Linked DNA regions of Litorilinea aerophila. The protein of the gene in region 1 interacts with the protein of each later gene in a pairwise test. Links are inferred from orthologs where the notes say so. Each region holds a gene or a part of one and is shown in the gene's direction. Other genes may lie near its edges.

The links.
Region 2: the proteins of tsaE (region 1) and rlmB interact in binary tests that used the Escherichia coli proteins (3 or more experiments, as listed by UniProt). The link is inferred for Litorilinea aerophila from one-to-one orthologs.

The regions. Positions count from the first base shown.
Region 1 is NZ_VIGC02000005.1:114,257-123,398, reverse strand. The notes cover bases 4,096-6,902. They hold tsaE (tRNA (adenosine(37)-N6)-threonylcarbamoyltransferase complex ATPase subunit type 1 TsaE), read left to right. Parts: upstream 4,096-5,120; coding sequence 5,121-5,684; downstream 5,685-6,902. Other genes in these bases: yqeC (selenium cofactor biosynthesis protein YqeC), read right to left, coding at 5,862-6,902; FKZ61_RS04990 (sugar phosphate nucleotidyltransferase), read left to right, coding at 4,096-5,112. Outside these bases: FKZ61_RS05005 (MSMEG_4193 family putative phosphomutase), read left to right, coding at 96-770; FKZ61_RS05000 (DUF3090 domain-containing protein), read left to right, coding at 1,087-1,638; FKZ61_RS04995 (SCO1664 family protein), read left to right, coding at 1,741-2,517; more of FKZ61_RS04990, read left to right, coding at 2,596-4,095; more of yqeC, read right to left, coding at 6,903-7,235; FKZ61_RS04975 (trans-sulfuration enzyme family protein), read right to left, coding at 7,243-8,361; npdG (NADPH-dependent F420 reductase), read right to left, coding at 8,366-9,037; putative aminohydrolase SsnA, read right to left, coding at 9,087-9,142. UniProt on the Escherichia coli protein: Required for the formation of a threonylcarbamoyl group on adenosine at position 37 (t(6)A37) in tRNAs that read codons beginning with adenine.
Region 2 is NZ_VIGC02000028.1:5,430-14,753, forward strand. Bases 3,259-6,247 are described here. They hold rlmB (23S rRNA (guanosine(2251)-2'-O)-methyltransferase RlmB), read left to right. Parts: upstream 3,259-4,372; coding sequence 4,373-5,122; downstream 5,123-6,247. Other genes in these bases: cysS (cysteine--tRNA ligase), read left to right, coding at 3,259-4,366; FKZ61_RS18420 (GNAT family N-acetyltransferase), read left to right, coding at 5,142-6,247. In the rest of the region: FKZ61_RS18400 (glycosyltransferase), read left to right, coding at 1-1,111; FKZ61_RS18405 (PIN/TRAM domain-containing protein), read left to right, coding at 1,225-2,274; more of cysS, read left to right, coding at 2,954-3,258; more of FKZ61_RS18420, read left to right, coding at 6,248-6,389; lgt (prolipoprotein diacylglyceryl transferase), read right to left, coding at 6,402-7,331; FKZ61_RS18430 (hypothetical protein), read left to right, coding at 7,431-7,940; FKZ61_RS18435 (M28 family peptidase), read right to left, coding at 7,937-8,917; ribosome biogenesis GTPase Der, read right to left, coding at 8,917-9,324. UniProt on the Escherichia coli protein: Specifically methylates the ribose of guanosine 2251 in 23S rRNA.

The DNA.
Region 1 (9,142 bases):
AGTTGGTCCACTTCGATGGGACAGCAGGCGTGTTATGCTGGCCTGGATGACAACGCCCAAACATGAAGCCATTATAACACAGCGAGACATGGAAGATGCGTGAACCGACAACTTACATCCTTCTGATCCGACACGGTGAGAACGATTGGGTGGGCAGCAATCGCCTGGCCGGGCGCACGCCGGGCGTCCACCTCAACGAGCGGGGGCGCCAACAGGTACAACAGCTCATCGAGCTCCTCTCCCGGCAGCCGGTGAGCGCCATCTACTCCAGCCCCCTGGAGCGATGCCTGGAAACAGCCCAACCGGTGGCCGAGGCCTTGGGGCTGCCGGTCATCACTGAGGAGGCCGTGCAGGAAGTGGACTACGGCGACTGGCAGGGCGGTGAGTTGAAAGCCCTCTCCCAGACGCCGGAATGGTCCCTGGTGCAACACCACCCCAGCAGCTTCCGCTTCCCCGGCGGTGAAAGCCTGCGGGAAGTCCAGTTTCGGGCGGTCACGGCCATCGAACGGATGCGTGAACGGCACCCCAACCAGCTGGTGGCTGTCTTCAGCCACGGCGATGTGATCCGAACGTCCCTGGCCCACTACATGGGTACGCCGCTGGATCTCTTCCAGCGTATCGGCATTGGGACGGCCTCCATCTCGGGCCTGGCCTTTCACGGCGCTCGGCCCATGGTGCTCTTCGTCAACTATCATGCCGAACTGCCCCGGCTCGAGTTCAAAAGCGAAGAGGCAACCCAGGAGGCTGAACATGCCGCCGCCAACGCCTAGTACAGTCTGGCGTAAATACCACGGCAGAAATCCCGGGTGCCCTCTGGGCGCGTTACCTCTGGTGGAAACCATAGGCGAATTTCTGCCGGGATTTACCAGGGCAACGCCTGGTGCAAAGCCCAGTGTAACGGGTGTAAAGCCCAGTGTAAAAACGGTGTAAATACGCCTACGGATTTTGGGGTGTGTAGTTCGTGAACGAGTGCACGCACCACGCCAGAAACCACTGGTTTATTTACGCCATCGTGTACTGGTACAGTCTGGCGTCAATCTGCCCAGGAATCGGATGATTCGGTTCACCTTGTGAGCGTGAAGAACCATGGCCCAATTTGCCTACGACCTCAACCCTGTTCAACATATCATCGCCGATGCCGTTGGAGAACCCGGCAAACGCACCTTCTTCCTGCAGGCGCGGGCGGGCTCTCAGCTCGTCAGCCTGGTGCTGGAAAAGCAAGAGGTCGCGAACCTGGCCCTCAGCATTCTGCAACTCCTGGAAGAACTGGAGGAGAAATATCCGGATCTCCCGCCGGTCTCCAAACACCACCAGGTGCTGCAGCCAGAACAGCCGCTGGAACCCATCTTCCGGGTCGGTCAGCTGATCATCGGCTACGACGAGCAGGAAGACATGATCTGGGTCATTGCCAAGGCCCTGGTCGTCACCGAAAGTGGCACCATCCTGGATCCCGAAAGCGACGAAGTGCCGGCTGTCCGTTTTGTGGCCACCCGGGAGCAGATGCGGGCCCTGAGCGAGCACGCGCTGGAAGTGGTGGCGAAAGGGCGTCCCACCTGTCCTCTCTGTGGGCGGCCCATCGACCGGGAAGGGCACTTCTGTCCCCGCTCCGACGGGGAAGCCATGCCCATCATCTTTTAACGCTGTTGACGCCACCATCGACGCCCGCGTGTACGAGTCGCCCCCGGAGGCAGACAGCGTTCCGGGTGGCCTTGTCCGACGTTTGACGAGGATTCGACCAACTTGGCAGCCAAGCGCAGAGCCCGGCCCCACTCGGGCCCAGACCCCATCCAGCTGAACGAGGCGGAGGTCCTGGAGATCCTCACCGCCGGCCGCATGGAAGAGCAGGGGCTGCTGCCCTACAGCTCCAACCACAGTTTTCTGGTCACCGTGACCCACCAGCAGTGTACCCTGCCGGCCGTCTATAAACCCCGCCGCGGGGAAAGCCCCCTCTGGGATTTTGAATGGGGCAGCCTCTGCCTGCGAGAGACGGCCGCTTACCTGGTCAGCCATGGCCTGGGCTGGCGCCTGGTCCCGCCCACGGTCCTGCGGGAGGGGACGCGCGGGCTGGGCAGTGTCCAGTTTTATGTGGACAACGACGAAAACGAGCACTACTTCACGGTCCAGGCCGATGCCCGTTACGCCCAGTCCCTGCGCCAGCTGGCCCTCTTCGACTTTGTCATCAACAACGCGGACCGCAAAAGTGGCCACTGCCTCATCGGCACCGATGGCCGCCTCTGGGCCATCGACCATGGGGTCTGCTTCCACAGCGAATACAAGCTGCGCACCGTGATCTGGGAATTCAGCGGTCAGCCCATTGAAGAAGAACTCCTGGCCGGCCTGCAGCGGCTGGAAGCCCAATTGACCGACATGAACACCCCCCTGGCCCAGAGCCTGTGTCAGCTTTTGAACGACGAGGAGCGGGCAGCCATGCTGGAACGTCTGCGCCTGCTCCTGCATACCCGCACCTTCCCTGAGCCGTCGCCATTTCGGCGCAATTATCCGTGGCCCCCGATCTAACATGCACCCTCCACCCACTGTGCTCAAGTGGGTGGGTCGTTGGCCAGCCCCTGGCACAAAACCCGCAAAGGAGGATCCATGAAAGCTGTCGTCATGGCCGGCGGCGAAGGCTCTCGCCTTCGCCCTCTGACCGTTGGGCGCCCCAAACCCATGGTGCCCATTGTCAACAAGTCCGTGATGGCCCACATCCTGGATCTCTTGAAAAACCACGGCATCACCGATGTGGTGGTGACCTTGCGCTACATGGCCTCCACCATCCAGGACTTCTTCGAGGACGGCCGGAACCTGGGCATGCGGCTGACCTACGTGGTGGAAGAATCGCCCCTGGGCACGGCCGGCAGCGTCAAAAACGCCGAGCGCTACCTGGACGACACCTTCCTGGTCATCAGCGGCGATGCCCTCACCGACTTTGACCTGGGCCGGATCATCCAAACCCACCGGGAACGGGAAGCCCTGGCCTCCCTCACCCTGACCCACGTGGCCAACCCCCTGGAGTTCGGCGTGATCGTCACAGGGGAAGATGGGCGCATCCTGGGCTTTCAGGAAAAGCCCAGCTGGGGCGAGATCATGTCCGACACGGTAAACACCGGGATCTACGTGCTGGAGCCGGAGGTGTTGGAGATGATCCCGTCGGATGTGGCCTACGACTTCTCCACAGATCTCTTCCCGCTCTTGCTTCAGAAGAAGCTCCCCCTCTACGGCTACGTGGCCGACGGCTACTGGTGCGACGTGGGCACCATCGAAGAGTATCGCCGGGCCAATGCCGACCTGCTCTTCGGCAAAGTCAAGCTGTCCAGCCCCATCGGCCAGCACGTGGGCGGGGGCATCTGGGTGGGGCAGGACGTGGAGATCGCGCCCAGCGCCCAGCTCTTCGGCCCCATCTACCTGGGCAACGGCGTCAAAATCAAGGGGGATGTAACCATCTACGGTCCCAGCGTCATCCGGGATTACACCATCGTCGATGCCTACACCCGCATCGAGCGCAGCATCCTGTGGCGCAACAACTACGTGGGCGAAAATTGTGAGCTGCGGGGAACGGTGGTGGCGCGCCAGTGTAGCATCAAGTCCAACGTGGTGGCCTACGAAGGGGTGGTCATCGGCGATAACAACGTTCTGGGCGAGGGCTGCGTGCTCCATGCCGAGGTGAAGCTCTGGCCCCACAAGGAGATCGAGGCCGGGGCCACGGTGAAGGACAGCATCATCTGGGGCAACCAGGGGCGGCGTTCCCTCTTCGGCCGCTTCGGCGTCACGGGCGTAGTCAACGTGGACCTGACGCCCGAGTTCGCGGCCAAGCTGGGTGCTGCCCTGGGCGCGACGCTGCCCAAAAACAGCTACGTCGCGCTCAACCGGGACATCCACCGCTCCTCCCGCATGCTCAAACGGGCCCTGATCAGCGGACTCCCCGGCACCGGGGTCAACGTGTGGGACCTGGGCACCGTGGCCATCCCCGTGTTGCGTCACTTCGTGCGCAAACATGCCAACACCTCGGCCGGCATCCACGTCCGCCTCAGCCCCTTCGACCAGCGGGTGGTGGACATCCGCTTCATCGACCACAACGGCCTGAACCAGAGCAAGGCGGCCGAGCGGGCCATCGAGCGCAGCTTCTTCCGGGAGGACTTCCGACGGGCCTACCTGGACGAGATCGGCCTGATCCAGTACGCCAACCGGCCCATCGAGGAGTACACCGAGGACTTCCTGGCCCACGTGGACGTGGACCGCATCCGCCAGGCCCATTTCCGCATCGTCATCGATTACTCCCACGGGCTGGCCGCGGATACCCTCTCCCACATCCTGAATAAGCTGGGGGTGGATACTGTCCCCCTCAACGCCCGCATGGACGAGACCAAGCTGGCCATGCTCCAGCACGAGTTCCACGCCAACCTGGAACGGGTGGCCAAAATTGTGGGCGTCCTGGATGCAGACATGGGCATTCAACTGGATGTGGGCGGCGAGAAGATCTTCCTGGTGGACGAACATGGCCGCATCCTGGACGATCTCACCGCGGCCGCGCTCATGGTGGAGCTGGCCCTCTACGCCCACCCGGGCCGCACGGTGGCCGTCCCCGCGACCATGCCCAACGCCATCGACACCATCGCCGCCTGGCATGAGGGGCGGGTGCTGCGCATCAACAACAACCTGCACAGCCTCATGACCACCGCCCAGCAGAGCGACATCCTGCTGGTGACCGACGGCACCGGCAACTTTATCTTCCCGCCCTTCCAGCCCGCGGTGGATGGGATGATGGCCGTGGCCTGCCTGCTGGAATACCTGGCCGTCCGGCAGGCCCCCCTAAGCGAAGTGGTGAGCTATCTGCCGCCCATGAACCTGGTCCGCCATCTGGTCAATTGCCCCTGGGATGCCAAGGCCCGGGTCATGCGGGAACTCCACAGACAGCACACCGTGAACATCTCCGACAACATCGACGGACTCAAAATCTGCCTGGAAAACCAAGAGTGGGTCCACATCGCCCCCGATCCGGATCGGCCCTATCTGGAGGTAGTGGCCGAGGGGCAAGACCCCGAGCGGGCCCAGCAACTGGTGAACCAGTTCAGCGCCCAGATCCAGGCCCTGATCGAAACTGTAAACCAGCCATGACTGAGACCATGCACACCTCTGTTACCCATCCCTACGCAGTCGAAACCCACAGCGCAGCCGAGACCCAGGCCCTGGGCCACCAGCTGGGCAGCCTGGTCCAGGCCGGCCACATCATCGCCCTGCGGGGCGACCTGGGCGCCGGCAAGACCACCTTCACCCAGGGGCTGGCCGCGGGCATGGGCATCACCGCCCGGGTGACCAGCCCCACCTTCACCCTGGTCAACGAGTACCAGGGCCGGGGCGGGCTGCAGCTGATCCACGTGGATGTCTATCGGCTGGCCGATACGGCCCCCGAGCTGGACGCAGCCACCTTTGGCCTGGAGGAAATCCTGGACAGCGCCGGAGAACCGACCAGCCTCAGCGGGCAGGCCAGCGGGGCCGTGGTGGTCATCGAATGGGCGGACCGGGTGGCCGGAATGCTGACGGACGATCACCTGGCCGTCAACCTGGAAGCGACCGGCGATAGCCCCGACCACCGGCGGATCGTCCTGACGGCCCACGGCCCCCACAGCGCGGCCCTGCTCCAGGCCCTGGCCCAGCGGGTTCCATCGCTGCGGCCACAAATTGGGTAGTAAATCCCGGCAGAAATTCGCCGATAGTATCCAGCACAGGCAGTGCGCCCAGAGGGCACCCGGAATTTCTGCCGGGGTATTTACGCCAGGCTGTAGTAGCACCGCTGTCACGCATCCTTGCGTGATCTACGGCCCCAGGAATGCCGGGCAATCGGGCCAGAGGACCCCGGCGCCCGGTCACCGAAGGCGGGCCAGATCCTCGGGTGTGTCCACGTCCTGGAGCTCTTCCGGCTGCACGGGGATGGTGGCTGCCTGGTGCTGATGACGACGCAGCACCTCCCGGCCGCCCACATCCCCCTGGACGGCCAGCAGCTCGGGCCAGAGGGCCCGGTCGAAGAGGGCCGGGGCGCCCCGGATCTGACCATCCACCCGGGGAGTGACCAGGGGAGCGCCTGCCTGCCAGCAGCGATACATCTGCCGCAACAACCGAGACGACAGCAAAGGCTGATCCACGGGCAGAAAGAGGGCCGCCTGGATGGCCTCGTCCAGGGCCAACAGGCCGGCCCGCATGCTACTGGCCTGTCCTTCGGCCCAACGGGGATTGGGAACCAACCGCAGGCTTGTGCCGGCCACTGCCTGCCAGGACGCCAGGGCCGCCTGGACCTGCTCCCCATGGGCTCCGGTGACCACCAGCACGGCTGATGGCCCGGCCGCCAAGACCGTCCCCACAGCGCGAGCTACCATGGGCTCGCCGTCCACCGGGACGAGCTGCTTGGGGCGCCCCATGCGCCGGCCTTCTCCTGCCGCCAACACAATGGCCGCCCAGGGAGCCCACCGCTCCAACACCGGCTCCTCCTCTTGGGCCACGGCAGCCACCAGGGACGCCTGGCCCAGGCGAAGCAGGCAGGCGGCGGTCAGGCGCCCCAGGACCAGGCGGCAGATGTCGTCCGCCTTGTTGAGCAGGGGAAGCAGGCGGGCCGTGGGCGGTCTATGCCTGGCCCCGCCCGCTGGATGAACCAGGAGCCGGGCCAGTTGCGCCGGCGTCAACCGAGCGGACATCCCGGCATCCAACCCCAGCAGCTTCCGCACCTGTTCGGGCCGGTGGACATGGTCCCCGTCCACCGGTGCGCCCACACCATCCAGCCCGGCCACCGGCACCAGCAGTGTGGTCATGGGCGGCACCACAGGCTCGTGGGATGCCGGCGCCTTCACCGGCAGGCCACGGCTGCCGTCGGCTTCCACCAGGATGGCCGTCACCGCCAGTGCCCGCGCCACCGTCCACAGGGCCTGAAATTGCCCGGCCGTCAGCCCCCGCCACTTCGCACCCACCCGAGGTCCGACCAACAGGCATTGGCCATGGGCGACCAGTCGGTCGGCTATCCCGTCTGCCGGCGGACCCTCGCCCTCCGCCAGGCACAACAGGCCGGCGTAGCCCTGGGTTTGGGCCACGCCCAGGTGGGTGGTGGTGGTCACAATGACCCGGCTGCCCTGGGCCACCAGTTCCCGGGCCAGCCGAAAGAGGGCCGTACTTTTGCCGCCGCCGCCCACAAAGCTGACCACGTGGGGAGTCTCGGGCGCCAGATCCAGCCGGAGGGCACGCCAGAGTTCCATGGTCGCGTCAACCCAGGGCCTGGGCCAGGTCGGCGATCAGGTCGTCGGGATGCTCCAGGCCGACGGAAAGCCGCAGCAGGTTGGGCGGCGTGGTGGATGCAGGGCCCTCCACCGAGGCCCGATGTTCGATGAGGCTTTCCACACCGCCCAGACTGGTGGCCCGGGTGAAGAGGCGCACCCGGCTGGCCACGGCCATGGCTGCGTCGGCGCCGCCGGCCACCTGGATGGAGAGCATCCCGCCGAATCCCTGCATCTGGCGCGCGGCCACGGTGTGTCCCGGGTGACTGGCCAGTCCGGGGTAGTGGACGGCCTCCACCCGGGGGTGCTCCTGCAGGAAGCGAGCGACTGCCAGCCCGTTGTGGCAGTGGGCCCGCATGCGGTAGGGCAGGGTGCGGATGCTGCGCAACAAGAGCCAGCAGTCGAAGGGCGACGGCACTGCGCCCCCCGTGGCCTGGATCTCACGGATGCGCAGGAAAAAGTCGTCCTCCTCCCGGGCGATGAGGGCGCCCCCCAGCAGGTCGCTGTGTCCCCCCAGGTACTTGGTGGTGGCGTGCATGGCCAGATCGGCGCCCAGGCTCAGGGGCTGTTGCAAAACCGGCGTGGCCCAGGTGTTGTCCACCACACAGCGCGCACCCACCCGGTGGGCCATCTCGGCCACCGCGGCAATGTCGGTGATCTTGAGCAGGGGATTGGACGGCGTCTCCACCCAGACCAGCCGGGTTTGCGGCTGGATGGCCGCCCGGACCTGCTCCAGGTCGGCCATGTCCACGGTGGAGACCGCCAGGCCCCAGGGGCGGAAGATTTCCTGGGCCAGCTTACGGGTGCCGTAGTAGACATCGGCCGGCAACAGCACGTGGTCGCCTGGCTGGAAGGCCTGCAGCACAGCCATGGTGGCCGCCATGCCAGAGGAGAAGGCGGCCGCGGCTGCCCCCCCTTCCAACTGGGCCAGGCACTGCTCCAGGGCCTGGCGGTTGGGATTGCCGCTGCGGGTGTAGATGTAGCCGTGGGGATACGCGCCGTCGGCATCCCGCTCGAAGGTGGTGGAAAGATGGATGGGCGGCATCACCGCGCCGGTGGCCGGGTCCACCTGGCGACCAGCGTGGACCGCCCGGGTTTCCAGCTGCATGGCCTCAGCCCTCCCGGGGGATGCCGGTGATGCGGATGCCGCTGCCCTTGACCTTGTAGCGGATGTTGATCCCGATCAGCAACGCGGTCAACCCTTCCACCACGCCGGCGTTGGCCAGCGGCCCCGCGTCCACGCCGAAGAGGCCGGCCGCGCGCACTAGCTCCAGGGCCTGCTGCCGGGCGGCCTTGTCGTCGCCCACCACCAGCACATCGCAATCCGGTTCCCAGCTCAGGTCCTGGAGGTGATCGGCGGCGATGTTCTGGAACGCAGCCACCACCCGGACGCCCTCCCCCAGTTGGGCCTGGGCTTCCTGAGCTGCGGAGCCGGCCGGCGGATGCCAGACGACGCTCACCCGGGGCGGCTTGAGGGGCACGCCCACGGTGATGAGGATCTTGCCCTGGCAGGCGTCCCCGATTTGCTGGAGGGTGGCCTCCTGGGCGCTGTAGGGGACGCTGAGCACGACCACGTCGGCGGCCTGAGCCGCTTCTGCGTTGGTGGCGCCGGTCAGCGGGGCGCTGCCTGGGGGCAGCCGTTCTCCCAGGCTGGCACTGACCGTGGCGGCCTTCTCTGCGCTGCGGCTGCCGATCACCACGGGGTAGCCGGCCCGGGCCCAACGCAAGGCCAGGCCGGACCCCTCGGCACCGGTGCCGCCAATGACGGCGATGGTGGGTTTCATGTAAGTGGACTCCTTGACTGAAGATTAAAGATTCAAGATTGAAGATTCCCTACGGAAACATCTCCCAGTAGCGCTCCCATGTCTGGGCAGCCAGATGGCGACTGC
Region 2 (9,324 bases), on another replicon or contig:
CGATGTCTATAAGCCGGTGACCAATGGCGTGGTGCACCATGTGGCCATGCTCAAACATTACCTGGAAACCTGGGGCGAGCAGGTCTGGCTCTTCGTGCCGGGCAGCAGCCAGCAGCCCGACGACGAGCCCAACGTGATCCGCATCCCCGGCATCCCCATTGCGGACACGGGCTATCACCTGAGCATCGCCGTGGATCACCGCAGCCGGGAACTGTTGCAGCAGATGGACGTGATCCATGTCCATCATCCCTTCGTGAGCGGCAGTTTTGGCCTTTTCTTTTCCAACCGCTACAACATTCCTCTGGTCTTCACCAACCACACCCGCTACGATCTGTACGTGAAGCAATACCTTCCCCTGTTGCCCTCAGCCCTGTCGGAGACGGCCCTCCAGGCCTATTTTCAGATCTTCAGCCAGCGCTGCGCGGCCCTGATTGCACCCAGCGAAAGCATGGCAGAGGTGATGCGGGGGTGGGGCGTGGAAGGGCGCATTGTGGTCATCCCCAATGGCATCGACCTGGACCGCTTCGAGAACCCCACCTGCCAGGTGAACCGCAGCCAGCTGGGCATCCCCGAGGACGCGGTGGTGGCCATCTACGTGGGCCGGATGAGTGGCGAGAAAAGCGTGGATCGCCTTCTGCGCCTCTACCGCTACCTGGTTCAGGAAGAACAGGAGAGCCACCTGTTGCTGGTGGGCAGTGGTCCAGAGCTGGACGACTACCGGGCCCTGGCCCAGAAGCTGGGCATCACCGACCGGGTTACCTTTACCGGGGCCGTGCCCTACGACGAGATCCCGTGCTACCTGAAGCTGAGTGATTTCTTCGTCTCGGCCAGTGTCACCGAGGTGCACCCCCTGTCGTTCATCGAGGCCGCGGCCTGCCGCCTGCCGGCCCTGGGGATCCGCTCGCCGGGCGTCAACGACCTGATCCGCAACGGTGAGACAGGCTTCATCGCCGAGGACAACGACTTGAGCTTTGGCCTGCGCTTCTTGACCCTGGTGCGGGATGGAGATCTGCGCCGGCGCATGGGGGAGGCCGCCTATGCCTTCAGCCGGGGACTCTCTGCCCACAACAACGCCCGCCGTGTATTACAGCTTTATCAGGAGCTCCAATAGTACATTCGTATACTGATTGGCGGCGAATAAGGGTTTACAATGCTTTACAATAATGTTCTGTCAAGTTTTGACGTGGCTTGTTTGAGCTAGATAGGAGCAGGAGAAGTTTGTCTATGCGACTTGGCCCTGTGTTTCGGGTGATCGGGGCCCTGATCTATGGGTTCATCGGCTATTATCTGGGGATCGCCCTGGCAGGGACCACCCAACTCACCACCCAGTCGGCGCCCATCATCTGGGGGGCGATGCTGGCGGGGGCCGTCTTGGGTTACTTACTGTCCCCCTGGATCGTGATCGCACCAGCCCGGGCGGCGCGCAATAGCCTGCGCAGTGTGCCGCTGGTGGACCTGGTGGCCGGCACCATCGGCCTGGCCGTCGGCCTCTTCATCGCCGCGCTGCTGGCCTATCCCCTCTCCCGGCTGCCACCGCCCTTTGGCCCCATCATGCCCCTGATCGCGGTGGTCATTTTCGGCTACCTGGGGGCAGCGGTCATGGTGTTGCGCAAGGACGACCTGATGGCCCTCTTCCGGGGGACTCGGGGACTCCCCCTGGTGGATAGTCAGGAGGCCGCGCCCCTCCTCTTGTTGGACACCAGCGTGATCATCGATGGCCGCATCGCCGACGTGGCCAAAACCGGCTTCATCCTGGGCAAGATGGCGGTGCCCCGCTTCGTGTTGAACGAGCTGCAATACATCGCCGATTCGTCGGACGCACTGCGGCGCAACCGGGGACGTCGGGGCCTGGAGATGTTGGACCGGCTGCAGCAGAACCCGGATGTGGCGATTGAGTTCATCGACATCGACCCACCGGATGCCCAACAGGTGGACGACAAGCTGATCAGCCTGGCCATGGAGCTCAACGCCGCCATCATCACCAACGACTATAACCTGAACCGGGTGGCCCGGCTCCAGGGCGTTAAGATCCTCAACATCAACGAGCTGGCCAACGCGGTCAAATCGGTCTTCTTGCCGGGTGAAGAGATGCCCATCAAGATCATCCAGACCGGCAAGGAGATCGGCCAGGGCGTGGGTTACCTGGAGGATGGCACCATGGTGGTGGTGGAAAACGGCCGCCAATACCTGAACCAGGAGATCCTGGTCCAGGTCACCAAGGTCCTCCAGACCAACGCCGGCCGCCTGGTCTTTGCCGTGCCCGAAGAGTCCTGAGTCCATATTTCGCGAAGGTTGCCCATACGCGGAGCGCGCATCCTCCGATGCCGACCCGGACAGGACGGCGCCGCACCGGAGGATGCGCGCTCCGCGTCGTGGTGGTAATCCTTTCGAGGAGTGCGCATCCTCAGATGCGCACTCGCCCCATGTGGCGTTGTGCCGTCCGGGTCGCTGCGCAGCCGTTGCCGTCCCTGCACCTGTCCGGATTGGGTGCAACCCGTGCGTAGGGCGGGGCTCTGGCCCGCCGTGGGTGGCTGGTTCGACCGCGACAGCGGGCGGGCACGGAGGCCCGCCCCGACGGGAACGGGCGCCCTTCCGGGCACCACCGTGCGGCCGGAGACCGCACCTACGAGAGGAGCCGTCATCCGCGCAGATCGGACGCCACGGATAGGTGGGGCGGCTGTGAAATCGATGGGGCGGATCTGCAAAGATAGTGATCCGTGTTATCTGTGCAATCTGTGGCTGAAAATAAAGTGCAAAGATAAAGGTGATCCTGGATGCCAACGTCTACATCAGCTTCGGTTGCTCTCCCAGCAGATGCGTCACCGTCCACCTCAGTCCTTCCTTCAGCCGCTGCGCCCCCCGACTCTCCCCGTTTTGATCTTTGCCCTCGTCGACTAATCAGATTACAATCGTCTCAACGAGATCAAACCACCACGCAAAATCGGGAAGAACTATGGGTCTACGCATTTATAACACGTTGACGCGCACCAAAGAGGAATTCGTCCCCCTGGAGCCGGGCAAGGTCAAGATGTACGTCTGTGGCCCCACGGTCTACGCCGACGCCCATGTGGGCCACGCCATGGCGGCCATTGTCTTCGACATGGTCCGCCGCTATCTGATGTACCAGGAGTATGACGTCCACTACGTCACCAACTTCACCGACGTGGACGACAAGATCATCCGTCGCGCCCAGGAGACGGGCCAGGATCCCATCGCCCTGGCCAACCACTACGCGGAAAAATACCTCCGCCACCTGGCCGACCTCAACGTGCTGCCGGCGGACGAGTATCCCCGGGTGAGCCAGGAGATCCCCCACATCATCCAATTCATCCAGGCCCTCATTGACAAAGGGTTCGCCTATGTGGTCGACGGCGACGTCTACTTCCGGGTCACCCGGGACGAAGATTACGGCAAGCTGAGCCGGCGCAGCCTGCAGGAAGCCCTCAGCGGTACCCGCATCGAGGAGGACGCCCGCAAGGAGAACGTAGCCGACTTCGCCCTCTGGAAGTCGGCCAAGCCGGGTGAACCGGCCTGGGATAGCCCCTGGGGACCCGGCCGACCCGGCTGGCACATCGAGTGCTCGGCCATGTGCCTCCACCACCTGGGCGAGACCATCGACATCCACGGCGGCGGGAATGACCTCATCTTCCCCCACCACGAGAACGAAATCGCCCAGAGCGAAAGTCTGACGGGCAAGCCCCTGGCCCGCTACTGGATGCACAACGGCATGCTCCAGCTGGCCGGCGAGAAGATGAGCAAATCCCTGGGCAACCTGGTCACCATCGACGAATTCCTGTCCCGGCGGAGCGCCGATACCCTGCGCATGTTGATCTTCTCCGGCCACTACCGCAAGCCTGTGGTCTTCAACGAGGAGACCCTGGACAGCGCCGAGCGCAGCCTGGCCCGCCTGCGGGGTGGCCTGCGGCCGGCCCGGGGAAACAAGACCACCGGCCCGGAGGCCGATGCCCTGCGGGAGGCCTGCGAGAACGCCCGGGTCCAGTTCATCGAGGCCATGGATGATGACTTCAACACCAGCAACGGGCTGGCGGCCATCTTCGAACTGGTGCGGGCCATCAACACCGCCCGGGAGGCTGGCGTCAGCGGCCCCTTCTACGACGCCGCCCAGCGCACCCTGCGGGAGCTGACCGGCGTCCTGGGCCTGACCCTGGCCGGTGGTGTGCCCGCGTCCACGACCAATGGCGTGGAGGTGCGTCCCTTCATCGAGCTGCTGGTGAGCGTCCGCAACGAGCTGCGGGCCCAGAAGCAGTGGGACCTGGCCGACAAGATCCGGGATGGGCTGCAGGAGCTGGATGTGGTGCTGGAGGACACGCCCGAGGGTACCACCTGGCGCTTCCGGGATGAGTAGCCCCCCATGAGCGAACTGATCTACGGACGGCGGGCTGTCTACGAGACGCTACGCGCCCATCGGCGCCACATCTTCCGCCTCTGGGTGGAGGGGGAAGGCGAGCCCAAAGGCGGCGGCCTGGAACCTATCCTCGAGCAGGCCGCCGCGCTGAAAGTTCCGGTGCGGGCGGTCAAGGGGGGCGTCTTCACCCGGCTGGCCCAGGAGAACGTCAACGCCCAGGGGGTGGCCCTGGAGGTGGGCGACTATCCCTATGTCCAGGTGGACGAGATCCTGCGCCACGCCCGCAAACAGGAGGAGCCCCCCTTCCTCCTGATCCTGGATCACCTGCAGGATCCCCAGAACCTGGGCACCCTCATCCGCACCGCCGAAGCCATGGGCGTCCATGGCATCCTCATTCCCTCCCGGCGGTCAGCCCGGGTGACGCCGGCCGTCAGCAACGCCAGCGCCGGCGCGGTGGAGCACATGCGCCTGGCCCAGGTGGTCAACATCAACCGGCTCATCGACGAGCTCAAAGAGGCGAACATCTGGGTGGCCGGGCTGGACAGCGACGACTCCACACCCCTCCTGGATCCCGCTACCCTGGATGGCGCGCTGGCGGTGGTGGTGGGCAGTGAGGGCCGTGGCTTGAGCCGCCTCACTCGAGAGAAGTGTGATTTTTTGGTCCGGTTGCCCATGTACGGCCAGGTGGCCAGCCTGAACGCAGCCGTCGCCGGCAGCATCGTCCTCTATCTGGCACGCCAGGCCCGTACCCGCTGAACGGTTCACCGGCACGCCCATGGATATCGCGATCCTGGATAACCGAGATCCCACCTGGAACGGGGAAATCGACCGGGCCGGTGCAGCCCTGGGCGCGCCGGACAATCCCCACCTGTTCCCCTACCACTTTCTGCAGGTGGTCTTGCCGCGTCTGGGTGGAAAAATGGTGGTCGTCAAAAACGACGGCCGCCGGGTGGGTGTGGGGTTCCTCTTTCCGCGCGGCTATCGCCAGGAGGGTGGCCGCCCGCGGCGGATCTACACCCTGCGCTATCATGCGGTGGAACCACTGGCGCCTTCCCAGCGGGATCATTTGCTGGCCCATCTGCAGGCACACCTGCACGGCGCGGAAGTGGTCTACTACGACCCGGCCCATGCATCCTGTTTTTCTGCCACGGGCGAAGCGATAGGCACCATCAACGTGGGGCGGCCCAGCCGAGACGAGGCCTTGGGCATCCGCCAGCTCCAGCAGGCTGTCTGGGGGAGCCCACCCGAATTCCTCTACCCGGCCGACATCCACAGCCGGGAGTTTGGCCTGGGGACTTCCCTGGTGGCCCGGGTGGAGGAGCGGCTGGCCGGTTTCCTCTTTGGCTTCTACAAATTCGGCGGCCCCGCGCTGCCGGCGGACTGGCACCAGCGCTTCGGCGGGGATCTCCGCCTGGAGTCCCAGACCATGGCCGTGTTGCCCGAGTATCGGGGCATGCGCATCGGCCATCTCCTGAAGCGGATCCAGGCCGAGCAGGCGTGGGCCAACGGTATCGGCATCATCCATTGGACCGCGGACCCGCTCCAGTTTCCCAACGCGGCCCTGAACTTCGGGCTGCTGCGGGCCGTGGCCTTCGACTTCTACCCCGACCTCTACCCCTTTCGCAACAACCTCAACCGGGTGCCGGCGTCTCGCTTTGGGTTGACCTGGCTGGTGGGCACTGAGCGGGTGCGCAACGTGCCCCGTTTCGGCTCCCGCGCCCTGATTTTGGACCTGCGCCACCATCCCGACGTGGTGCGGGTGAATCAGGGCTGGGAGGAGGTGCGCCTGGATGTGGACGCCCCGCTGATCGCCGTGGAGATCCCGGCGGACTGGACCGGGCTGCAGGAACGCTCCCTGGAGGCCGCGCGGCGCTGGCGCGAAACGACCGACCGGCTACTGGCCCACTACGTGGGCCGGCAGCCGGGGCAGTATGTGATCACCGGAGTGGGGACAGACCAGGATCGCTGTTTCCTGATCGGTGAGCAGGTCAGCGATGCCCTGTGGCAACACCTGGGCACGTGACGCGAAGGCAGGTCAGGAGCTGCTGGTCGCCACCTGACCCGCAGCGCTCATGGCGGCCAGGGATTCCTCGGGGTGCTCCTGCCAGGACCAGTTGCGGTGGCGCAGGTAGAGGATGAAGGCGCTGCCCAGCACGGAGGCGATGGCGATCCATTGGGCGGTGGCCAGGTTGCCAATGACCCAGGCATCGGGTCGGAACATCTCCACCCAGAAGCGCCCCAGGGGGTAGGCGATGAGGTAGAGGAGCAGGCCGTCGCCGGTGCGCAGCCGGTGGCCGTAGCGCCGGATGATGAAGGTCAGCACGCCGAACATCAGCAGGTTCCAGCCCGCCTCATAGAAAAAGGTGGGGTGGAAGCCGTTGCTGGCGTACCACTCCAGGGTGCGCTGCGTCAGGTCCGGAGCACCGCAGAATTGCACGTCGGGCGGCAGATTGGGCGGGAGCTGGCAGGGGTACTTGGGGTTGATGTGAAAGGCCCAGGGCACGTTGGTGGGCGGGCCGTAGAGCTCCTGGTTGACGAAATTGCCCATCCGGCCGATGGCCTGGGCCAGCAGGACGTTGGGGGCGATAAAGTCCAGCCAGCGCAGGGGGTTCAACTTGTGGTACCAGCAATAGACGGCCACGGCCAGGGTACCGCCGGCCAGCCCCCCGTAGATACCCAGCCCCCGGAAGCCGCCGTTCCAAAAGTTGATGATGTCCAGCGGATGTTCCCGATAGTAGGCCCAGCCCAGCCCGTCCGCCGGCGAGCTAAAGACGTGGTACAGGCGGGCGCCGATGATGCCCACGATCAGGGACCAGGCCAGCAGGTTCCAGATGTGATCTGGATTCTCGCCGGCTTTGGCCGCGTAGCGGCTGGAGACCCAGGCGGCGATCACCGCGCCGCCGACGATGAACACCCCGTACCAGTGCAGGGCGAAAGGGCCAAATTGGAAGATGACCGGATTCATGCACGTTGCTCCATCATGGTTTGAGACGCCTCACCGTAGTGGTATGTCACAGGAGAGGCATGGCAGGTCATGGGTAATCGTTCACTAAGTATAGACCGGATGCAACGAAAACCCAAAGGGCGACGGGGTACGTTCATCTGGGCTGTGCTGCTCCTGGTGGTGGGGCTCCTGGCTGCCTGCGGGCCGCGCACCGCCCGGGTACTGCCCCCTGCCACGGCGACCCCACCTCCACCGCCGTCCTTCGCCCTTGCCCCCCTGGCCGAGGCCGCCCCAGCCCTGATCGCCGCGGAACGGCAGGCCGCCCGAACGGGCAATCTGGCCCTGTTGGCCCAAATCTGGGCCGAGGATGCCACCATCGTGGATGGCCGGGGCACGCCTTCACCCCAGGACGACTACCGGTGGCAGGGCCGGGACGCCATCCTGGATCGCTACGTGGTGGCCGTCTTTCCCCATCCACCCCCGCCCCTCACCCTGCCGGAATCCTTGCCCATCCAGGCGGACGACGGAGAGGCCACCTTCCAACTCGGCCAGGACCACTGGGTCCTGGTTCAGCGGGATGGACGCTGGTGGCTCTACTCCCTGGCCTATGCCCTGGGAAGCGAACCTTAAAAGGGCGCCCCTGCCTCCAGCCAGGCCTTGAGGGTGCGGCCGACCCGCTCCAGGGTGTCCGGGCTCAGCTTGTCCACCGTGTCCTGCATGGTGTAGAGGTAGGGGTAGTCCCGGGCGGCGATGAGCGCGGCGGGGATCTCTTGTTCCAGGAACAGGAGGTGGGCAGCCGTGGTCGTCCAGTTGGCATTGGGGGGGAACCAGCGGCCGTAGCCCAGTTCGTCTGCCGTGCGCCAGATGGCCTGGCGGAGCTCTTCGCTGCTGTTGCTCTCGGGGATGAAGCGGCTTTCCACGCCGCCTACCCGATCCAGATAGACGGCGAAACGGGGATCCCGGCAGCGGGCCAGGTCCGTCTCCAGGCGCTGCAGGAGGTAGGCGCTGCCAATGGCGCCCTGCCAGCCGGGCAGACCGCCGTTGTCGTCAGCATCCACAAAGGCCAGGCAGACCGTGTGTTCCACCGCCGTCAGGTCCAGGGTGCGGGCCAGTTCCAGCAGGACGGCCGGCCCCGATGCGCCGCTGTTGGCGCCGGGTGTGGGCTGAATGTGGTTCGCCGGGTTTGGATCCTGGTCGGCGAAGAGGCGGCTGTCGTAGTGGGTGACCAGGAGCGCCACCGGACGCCGCGCCCCGGCGCTATCCCGCACGGCGACAATGTTCCGTGCGGCCACCGTGTCGGCGATGGTGTAGGGCTGGATGATGACGTCCCAGCCCATGTTGCGCAACTCCTCCACCAGCCAATCGCCGGTCCGGTTGTTGCCGGCCGTCCCCACGCTGCGCTCGCCGAACTCCAGCTGGCGAACCGCGTAATCCAGGGCCCGGGCGCCGGAGAATTCTTCGACGCCCACGGTGGGCTGGAGCAGGCCGTAGCCCAGGTAGACGAAGAAGGCGATGGCCAGGCCCAGGATGCCCAGGAGTGTCAGTTCGATGCTGTAAAACCGGATGGAGCGGAAAGGATTCATGCCAGGCTCTGGTTCGTCCTCCATCACTTCCGGTTGCTGGTGCGTTGCCGGAAGATCAGCCGAATGGGCGTCCCGGTAAAGGGATAGTAAGCCCGGATCTGGTTTTCCAGGTATCGCTCGTAGCTGAAGTGAACCAGCTCTGGGTCGTTGACAAAAATCACGAACGTGGGCGGCTCAATGCTCACCTGGGTGCCGTAGTAGATGCGCAGCACCCGGCCACCCTTGCCGGGCGGCGAGGTGGCGTCGTAGGCGGCCCGGAGCAGCTCGTTGAGCTCGCTGGTGGAGAGCCGGTGGCGTCGGGCTTCGGCCACCTCCAGCGCGGTGGGCAGCACCGTGTGGATGCGCTGGCCGGTGCGGGCGCTGATGTAGATCACCGGCACATAGCTCAGGAACTGAAGTTCCTGGCGCACCATCTCGGTGAAGTTGTGCAT